DNA from 2 places in the Kitasatospora dryopteridis genome. Region 1 is predicted to be linked to the other one. Evidence: riboswitches for the same ligand, from Rfam matches in the RefSeq annotation. Region 1 holds a riboswitch; the other holds the start of a gene.

Region 1 (4,203 bases):
GTCGTCCCGGCGGGCGGCGAGCCGGGCGGAGGCCGACCAGGGCGCCACGGCGTCCACCGGGCTGTGCAGCAGCAGCGCGGGCACCTGGAGGTCGGTGCCGGCCGCGAGCCTTGCGAACCCGGCCAGGTCGACCCCGGAGCGGCCCTCGGCGGCCAGCGCACCGAGCTCGGCGAGCGGGGCGGGCACGCCGGCCCGGGCGGCCTCCCTGCGGACGGTGGCGGGCCAGTCCAGCACCGGCGAGTCGAGCACCAGGCCGGCCAGCGAGTCGCGCCAGGCCGAGCGGGCCGCCGTGTGCAGGGCCATCGTGGCGCCGAGCGACCAGCCGTACAGCACGATCCGGCCGGCGCCGTGGGCGTGGGCGAAGCGGACGGCGGACTCCACGTCCCGCCACTCGGTCTCGCCGAAGTGCCCGAGCCCGTCCGGGGAGGGCGGGGCGCCCTCGTCCCCGCGGTGGGTGACCACCAGTACCGGCATGCGCAGCGCGTGCAGCACCGGCAGGACGGGCAGTGCCTGCTGCCGGTCGGTGCCGGGGCCGTGCACCAGGATCGCCCACACTCCGCGGATGCCCGGCAGGTACCAGGCGGGCATCGGGCCGAGCTCGCCGTCGACGACGGTCTCGGTGAAGTCCAGGCCGAGCGCGGAGGCCGGGTCGCCGATCTCGGTACGGGCGGTCACCCGGACCTCCGTCCCGGTGCGCAGCGTGCCGGCGCCGGTGGCGAGCAGCCGCCGGGTGACGCTCTGCGGGCCCGTGGCGAGCACGTCGCCGATCACGGCGTGGCCGCCGTCGGTCCACTCCAGGGCGTAGCGGCCGGGGCGCTCGGTCTCGACGCTGCGGGTGAGGGTGACCCGGTCGGCGGCCAGGTCCTGGACCCGGATGCCGGGGCGGGCGCCGCCGCGGCCCGACAGTCCCATCCCCGCGAAACCGGGGCGGACGGCCCGCTCGGACACCCGGCGGCCGATCAGCAGCACGGCGGCCCCCGTCCCGACGGCGGCGGCCGCGACGATCGCGGCGGTTCCCCAACGCATGGCGCTCCCCGGTGGGCGGCTGGACATGGCGCTCCCAGTCCACGCCCGGCCCCGGACCGCGGCCACCCGAACGGGTCCGTCCGGGCGGCGGTGCAGAGGTCGATCCGGGGGCCCGCGCGCCCCTGTTCGGCCGCCCGTCTGCCTTCAGGCTCTCCTAGGGCTTGTCTGACAATTCGCGTCGCATTGGCACGCGGCGTCGGGCGCCCGGCTGGGCGTGCCGCCGTATCGGCCTCGTACTGGACGTACTCGGGCGATGCGGCGGCACGTCCAGGCGGGATGATCCGGCGTCGTGTGCGCGGCGGGAATTGTCAGACAAGCCCTAGACCGGGACGTCCGTCCCCGGCCGGGACAGCAGTTCCCAGAAGCGGTCGGCGAGCGGGCGGGCCGGGGGGCGGGCGGCGTCCGGGACGGCGGAGCCCCAGTGGGCGGGGACGAGGTACTCGTCCTGGAGGTCCGCGAGGACCCCGCCGAGCACCGGGTCCGGGACGGGCACGAGCCTGGCCACCGCCCTCAGCCGGGCCTGCCAGCGGCCGTCGACGACCTGTCGCAGCAGGAGCTCCAGCTCGTCCTGACGGCCGGTCACGTGCACCAGCGCCCGCAGGGTCAGCCCGAGCGCGTGCGCCAGTGCCAGGCTCTGCTCCTCGTCGGCGTCCCAGTGGCCGGTGTCCTCGGCCCTGGCGTACGTCTGCACGCTGACCCCGATCCGGCGGGCGGCCTGCTCCCTGGTCAGCTCGCGGGACAGCCGGAAGTCGCGGAGGGTCGCCGGGCGGACGCCCATCAGCTGCGCGGGCGGGCACCACAGCGCCCTCGACAGGGCGACGAACTCCTCCTCCGAGGGCCGCAGCTCACCGGCCTCCCAGGCCGCCACATGGGCGGGCAGCAGCCGGACGCCGTGTGCGGCCATGGCCTCGGCGACCTGTTCCGGGGTCAGGCCGAGCCCGGCGCGGTGCGCCCGCGCGGCCTGCGGGGAGAACGGCACCGGCGGCGGGGAGGACGGTCTGCGTCGCATGCGACAAGAACGTACGGGCGGCCGCGCGCACCGACCCACTCGCCGAACGCACGAAGCGGGGCGCGCCGCCCGGGCCCGGGGCTGGAGGATCGTACGGGGCTCGGGGCGGCCGGAACGGCGACGGTGTGTGACCAACCCCTCCACAGGCTTTGTTGACTCCCGGTCGGAACGCGTGATGGGATCTCGGGGCCATACGGAGGCATGCAGAGGAAGCCGGTGCGAGTCCGGCGCGGTCCCGCCACTGTCACCGGGGAGCACGCTCGACCTGCATGGTCACGGCGGTCCGCGACAGGGCCGCTGGAAGGCCCGAGCGCGTGTCCGACCCGGAAGCCAGGAGACTCTCGCCGCCGGTTCGTCGATCCAGGGCGCGGACCCTGAGTGAGGACACGCCCGCCATGCAGGCTGCCCAGCGGTCACCGCTGCGCCCCGACCGGGGAGCCGGGCCGTGGCCCGTGTGAACCCCTCCCCCTACCTGCTGGGCGCCGTCGCCGGCTACCTCGCCGACACCGCGCTGGCCGACCCCCGCCGCGGCCACCCGGTCGCCCTGTTCGGCACCGCGGCCGGCCGCCTGGAGCGCCGGCTCTGGCGCGACCACCGGGGCACCGGAGCCGCCTTCACCGCCCTGAGCGTGGGCACCGTCGCGGCCGGCGCCGTCCTCGCCGACCGCGCCCTGCGGCGGCGTCCCTGGGCACGGTCGGCCCTCGCCGCGGCCTCCGCCTGGACGGTGCTCGGCGGTACCTCCCTCACCCGCGAGGCCCGGACGATCGGCCGCTTCCTGGAGGCCGGCGACCTGGCCGCCGCCCGGGAGCGTCTGCCGCACCTGTGCGGCCGCGACCCCAGCGCCCTGGACGGGCAGCAGATCGCCCGCGCCGTCGTCGAGTCCGTCGCCGAGAACACCGCCGACGCCGTGGTCAACGCCCTCACCTGGGGCGCGCTGGCCGGCACCCCCGGGCTGCTGGCCTTCCGGGCCGTCAACACCCTGGACGCGATGGTCGGCCACCGCTCGCCGCGCCACCTGCGCTTCGGCTGGGCCTCCGCCCGGCTCGACGACGTGGCCGGCTGGCCCGGTGCCCGGCTGACCGCACTGCTGACGGTCGCCGCCGCGGAGCACCCGCGGGCCGCCTGGAAGGTCTGGCGGCGCGACGGGTCGTCACACCCCAGCCCCAACGCCGGACAGGCGGAGTCGGCCTTCGCGGGCGGGCTCGGCGTGCGGCTCGGCGGCACCCTGCGGTACGGCGACGGGGTTCCCCCGGAGACGGGGGTCCCCCCGGCCGAAGGCTGGGGGAGGGTGGAGCACCGGCCCGTCCTCGGCGCCGAACTCCGGCCGGTGGACGTCCCGGACATCGAGCGCGCCTGCCGGCTCTCCCGCCGCGTGGGAATGCTGGCGCTGGCGGTGACGACGGCCGCCCACGCCCTCGGACGCACCTCACTCGGCCGGGCCGCCCCGGGGCGCACCGGTCTGATCGGAGTACGCGCCCCTGGGTGGCCCATTCCCGTCCCCGGGTTTGCACGCATGCGAAGGAGTGTCACGTGACGAAGGCTCTGCTGGTGGCGGGGACGACCTCGGATGCGGGGAAGAGCGTGGTCACGGCGGGGATCTGCCGGTGGCTGGCCCGGCAGGGGGTGCGGGTGGCGCCGTTCAAGGCGCAGAACATGTCGCTGAACTCCTTCGTCACCGCTGACGGCGCCGAGATCGGCCGCGCCCAGGCGATGCAGGCCCAGGCCGCCCGGGTGGAGCCCGAGGCGGCGATGAACCCGGTGCTGCTGAAGCCGGGGGCGGACGGCCGCAGCCAGGTGGTGCTGCTCGGCAGACCGGTGGCCGAGGTCGGGGCGCTGGACTACCGCGAGCGCAAGCCCGTCCTGCTGGAGCGGGCGCTGGAGTGCCTGGCGGACCTGCGCAGCCGGTACGAGGTGGTGGTCTGCGAGGGCGCCGGCTCCCCCGCCGAGATCAACCTGCGGGACCGGGACATCGCCAACATGGGCCTGGCCACGGCCGCGAACCTGCCGGTGGTGGTGGTCGGCGACATCGACCGCGGCGGGGTGTTCGCGGCGATGTACGGCACGCTGGCGCTGCTGTCCGCGCAGGACCAGTCGCTGGTGGCGGGCTGGTTCGTCAACAAGTTCCGCGGGGACGCGCGGCTGCTGGCGCCGGGGCTGGAGATGCTGCG
Region 2 (4,203 bases), 1.0 Mb from region 1:
GGGCGCTTCGCCGAGGGCGCCGCCCTGCTCGACGGCCGCACCCTGGACGAGACCGAGGCCCACGGCAAGCACCTGTTCCTCGGCTTCGGGGACGACTGGCTGCACATCCACCTGGGCCTCTACGGCAACTTCGCCTTCGGCACCGGCGAGGTGCCCGCGCCGGTCGGCGAGGTCCGGCTGCGGATGGCGAACGACGAGGGATGGGCCGACCTCCGCGGCCCCAACACCTGCGAACTCCTGGGCCCCGGCGAGAAGAAGGCCGTCCACAACCGGCTCGGCCCCGACCCGCTGCGCCCCGATGCGGACCCGGAGGCCGCCTGGCGCCGGATGGCCCGCAGTTCGACGACGGTCGCCGCCCTGCTGATGGACCAGAAGGTGCTGGCCGGGGTCGGCAACGTCTACCGCGCCGAGGTGCTGTTCCGGCTGGGCATCAGCCCGCACCGGGCCGGCAAGGACGTCACCCGTGCCGAGTGGGACGCGATCTGGGCGGACCTGGTCGCCCTGATGCACGAGGGCGTCGGCGCAGGGCGGATCGACACCGTGCGGCCCGAGCACACCCCGGAGGCCATGGGCCGCCCGCCGCGGGTGGACGACCACGGCGGCGAGGTGTACGTCTACCGCCGCACCGGCATGCCCTGCCTGGTCTGCGAGACGCCGGTGCGCACCGAGTCCCTGGTGTCCCGCAACCTCTTCTGGTGCCCCGGCTGCCAGCAGCGCTGACGGGCGGGCACCCGCGCCCTGCCCTGCCGTAGCGGCAGGGCAGGGCGCGACGGGCCGTCAGCCGCGCGGCAGCACGGTGGACTGCACCTCGGGCAGCTTCCGCCAGTCGCTGGAGACGATGCTGGCGTGGGCGGCGGCGAGCTGGGAGACCCGGGCCCGGGCCTGGTCGGCGGTCGGGTCGGTGCCGCTGATGGCGGGGGCGACGTTGTGGGCGTCGGTCATCACCAGCAGGTAGTGGCGGCTGTCGTACCAGGCGGTGTCGATGCCGCCGACGTACGCCGAGGCGTCGCCGTCGAACACCACGAACCAGGGCCGGATGTTCGTCTCGCCGTACTTGCCGCGCGGGTCGCCCGAGGCGGCGCCGTGCACCACCGGGAAGACCTGGGCCTGGCCGATCTTCCCGGCCGCGGCCAGGTCGCGCAGGTGGCGGGCGTACTCGACGTCGGTGTGCAGGGTGTCGAAGGGGTTGCCCTCCTCGAAGGTGCCGGGGATGACGTCCACCAGCACCCGGCCGGCCAGTGCGGCGCGGGTCGGCCAGTTGCCGGCCCGGGCGGCCTCGTCGAGGGTGGCGTACGAGCCGCCGCCGGGCCTGGCGAGCAGGTCGGCGGGGCGGAAGGCGGTGCTGCCCAGGTGGGCGGCTATCAGGCTGTCGAGCTGCACCGGGCCCATGCCGCGGTTGGCGGCGAAGCCGCCCTTGAGTTCGAGCTTGACCACCAGCGGGCCGCTGCCGGGGTGGGCGCCGAGCCAGACCCGGATGTCGTCGAGGCAGTGCTCGAGGTTCTTGTTGGTGCCGCCGCTGTAGAGCTGGGCGGGGTTGCTCGCGGCGGTGCAGTTGTTGGCGTTGCCGAGCGGGTTGGAGTGGCTGACCTTCCACTCCTTGGTGACGGTGTCCGTCCAGACGTCCAGCTCGATCATTCCGGTGCCGGTGTCCAGGCTCTGCGCGAGGAACGGGAACGCGGCCGGGTCGTAGGTGTTGTGGAGGCCGACGGTGGTGGCCGAGCCGAAGGGCAGGCCGCCGCCGGCGGCGGCGCCGGACTGGTGCGCGGGGATCAGGGCGGCGGCTGCGGCCAGCAGTCCCACGGCGAACGTACGGCGAAGCTTCACGGTGTCTCCTCGTCAGGAGCCTGGGAACGGCGGCCCGGACGGGCCGCCTCCGGAAGCATGGGCCACCGGAGCTGCTTCAAGGTGACATGACAAGAAAACTTGGCCGAAGCCGATCCCCCGTCATACTGCGTGCGGCGCAGCCGATCTCACTCCGGACGGCCCCCGGCCGGGCGGCTCCGACCCGGGCGGCCCTCACTCCGGACGGCCGAGCACGCCGTGCTCCAGCACCTCCGCGACCGCCGGGTCGGTGAGCCGGTACCGCACCACGCGGCCGTCCCGCTCGCCCGCGACCACGCCCGCGGCGCGCAGCAGCCGCAGCGCCTGGGAGACCGCCGGGTCGCGCATGCCGGCCGCGACGGCGAGGTCGGTCACGGCGAGCGGCCCCGTGGTGTGCAGGGCGAGCAGCAGCGACAGCCGTCCGGGGTCGGCGAGCAGGGCGAAGCGGTCGGCCCAGGTACGGACACGGGCGGTGTCGCCGATCGCCGCGATGGCCTCGCAGACCCGGTGCCCGTCGATGGTGCGGTGGTCGGTGCGGTCGGCGGGGACGAGGTGCATGGCGGCATTCTTGCAGGCCGTCCGACCGTGATCTCAGACACCTGCGCAGGTCTGCAGGCTTGCAGCTGTCGGTCCGTCACCCCTACGGTGGAGCAGCCGTGGTGTTCGGGAAGACCGGTGGAGGACCCTCGCGGGTCCGAGTCCGGAGCGGCCCTCGCCACTGTGAACGGGGAGTCAATCCGTACCCCTTTGCGGGTCACTGGGCGCAGCAGCGCGCCTGGGAAGGCCGGGTACGGGCACCGTCGGAACCTCCCCGTGAGCCAGGAGACCGGCCACGGCATCTCACGACGTCATTCCACGAGGTGCTGGAGCGTGATCCGCAGATGACCCTGCCCGCAACCGGTACGGCCGCGCCGCCGACCGCCCCCGGACCGCCGGCCTTCCGCTGGCGGCGGGAGGACACCCTGCGCACCGCCGGCCTGATGGCGGTCATCCTCGCGATGCACGTCGCGGCCTTCGGCACGCTCTTCCTGCTGGTCGTGCCGGAGAAGTACGAGGTGGGCACCCAGGTCTTCGGCGCGGGCCTCGGCATCACCGCCTACACCCTCGGCATGCGGCACGCCTTCGACGCCGACCACATCGCGGTGATCGACAACACCACCCGCAAGCTGATGGCCGACGGCCGGCGCCCGGTCTCGGTGGGCTTCTGGTTCGCCCTCGGGCACTCCTCGATGGTGGTGCTGATGGCCGCCCTGGTGGCGGGCGGCGCGCAGCTGGCCGGGGTGCTGATGGACGACGGGTCGGCGACGCACCAGGTGCTCGGCACGATCGGCACCACCGCCTCCGGCGCCTTCCTCTATCTGATCGCCGCGCTGAACCTGGTCGCGCTGCTCGGCATCCTCCGGGTGTTCCGGGCGATGCGCGCCGGCTCGTACGACGAGGCGGAGCTGGAGCGGCAGCTGGACTCCCGCGGCCTGATGAACCGCATCCTCGGCCGGGCCACCCGCTCGATCTCCCGGCCCGGCCAGATGTTCCCGGTCGGCATGGTGCTGGGCCTCGGCTTCGACACCGCCACCGAGGTGACCCTGATGGTGATGGCGGGCTCGGGTGCTGCGGCGGGCCTGCCCTGGTACGCGATCGTCTGCCTGCCGCTGCTGTTCGCCGCGGGCATGAGCCTGTTCGACACGCTGGACGGCACGTTCATGAACTTCGCCTACCAGTGGGCGTTCTCCAACCCGGTGCGGAAGGTCTTCTACAACCTGGCCATCACCGGGCTGTCGATCGCGGTGGCGTTCGTCATCGGCACGATCGAGCTGGTGGCGGTACTGCACGACAAGCTCGGCCTGGCCGACCCGGTGACGGGGTGGGTCGCCGGGCTGAGCCTGGACAACGTGGGCTTCGTCATCGTCGGCCTGTTCGTGGTGGTCTGGGCGGTGGCGATCGGCTACTGGCGGATCGCCGGGGTGGAGAAGCGGTGGGCGCCGGAGCGGCAGGCCTGAGCGGCGCGGGCCGCCGGCCCGGTGCGCGGGCGGACGGTGCGTCAGCCCGCCGCCAGCAGCAGCGTGCCGGCCACCGCGAGGCCGGCGCCGACCACCTGCACCCGCTGCAGCCGCTCCTTGAGCAGCCCGCGGGCCATCAGCGCCGTGACCACCGGGTAGAGCGAGGCCAGCACGGCGGCCACCGCCACGGGCCCGCTGTTGGAGGCGACGGCGAAGGTCGCATTGGCGGCCACGTCGGCCACGCCCACGGCGGTCAGTACGGGCAGGTGCCGCAGGACGGCCCCGGGCCCGGCCGGCCAGCGCCCGCGGCCCCGGGCCAGCAGCAGGGCGCCGCCCACCGCGATGTTGCACAGCCGCTGCACGCACAGGGCGAGCAGCAGGCCGC

The links. A riboswitch is a leader RNA that binds a small molecule or an ion and turns the genes downstream of it on or off. The one in region 1 is predicted to bind cobalamin.
Region 2: it holds a riboswitch for cobalamin, as region 1 does, so the genes downstream of both, ACQ614_RS30475 (HoxN/HupN/NixA family nickel/cobalt transporter) here and ACQ614_RS25730 (cobalamin biosynthesis protein) in region 1, are expected to answer to the same signal.

Annotation. Positions count from the first base shown of each region.
Region 1 covers NZ_CP192749.1:5,707,667-5,711,869, reverse strand. Annotated here, with positions in the region: gene ACQ614_RS25740 (alpha/beta hydrolase family protein) at 1-1,026, opposite strand, end outside; gene ACQ614_RS25735 (helix-turn-helix domain-containing protein) at 1,346-2,035, opposite strand; cobalamin riboswitch at 2,243-2,375, shown strand; gene ACQ614_RS25730 (cobalamin biosynthesis protein) at 2,481-3,569, shown strand; gene ACQ614_RS25725 (cobyric acid synthase) at 3,566-4,203, shown strand, end outside.
Region 2 covers NZ_CP192749.1:6,744,465-6,748,667, forward strand. Annotated here, with positions in the region: gene ACQ614_RS30460 (Fpg/Nei family DNA glycosylase) at 1-720, shown strand, start outside; gene ACQ614_RS30465 (phosphatidylinositol-specific phospholipase C domain-containing protein) at 778-1,824, opposite strand; gene ACQ614_RS30470 (ArsR/SmtB family transcription factor) at 2,017-2,379, opposite strand; cobalamin riboswitch at 2,462-2,670, shown strand; gene ACQ614_RS30475 (HoxN/HupN/NixA family nickel/cobalt transporter) at 2,703-3,818, shown strand; gene ACQ614_RS30480 (EamA family transporter) at 3,860-4,203, opposite strand, start outside.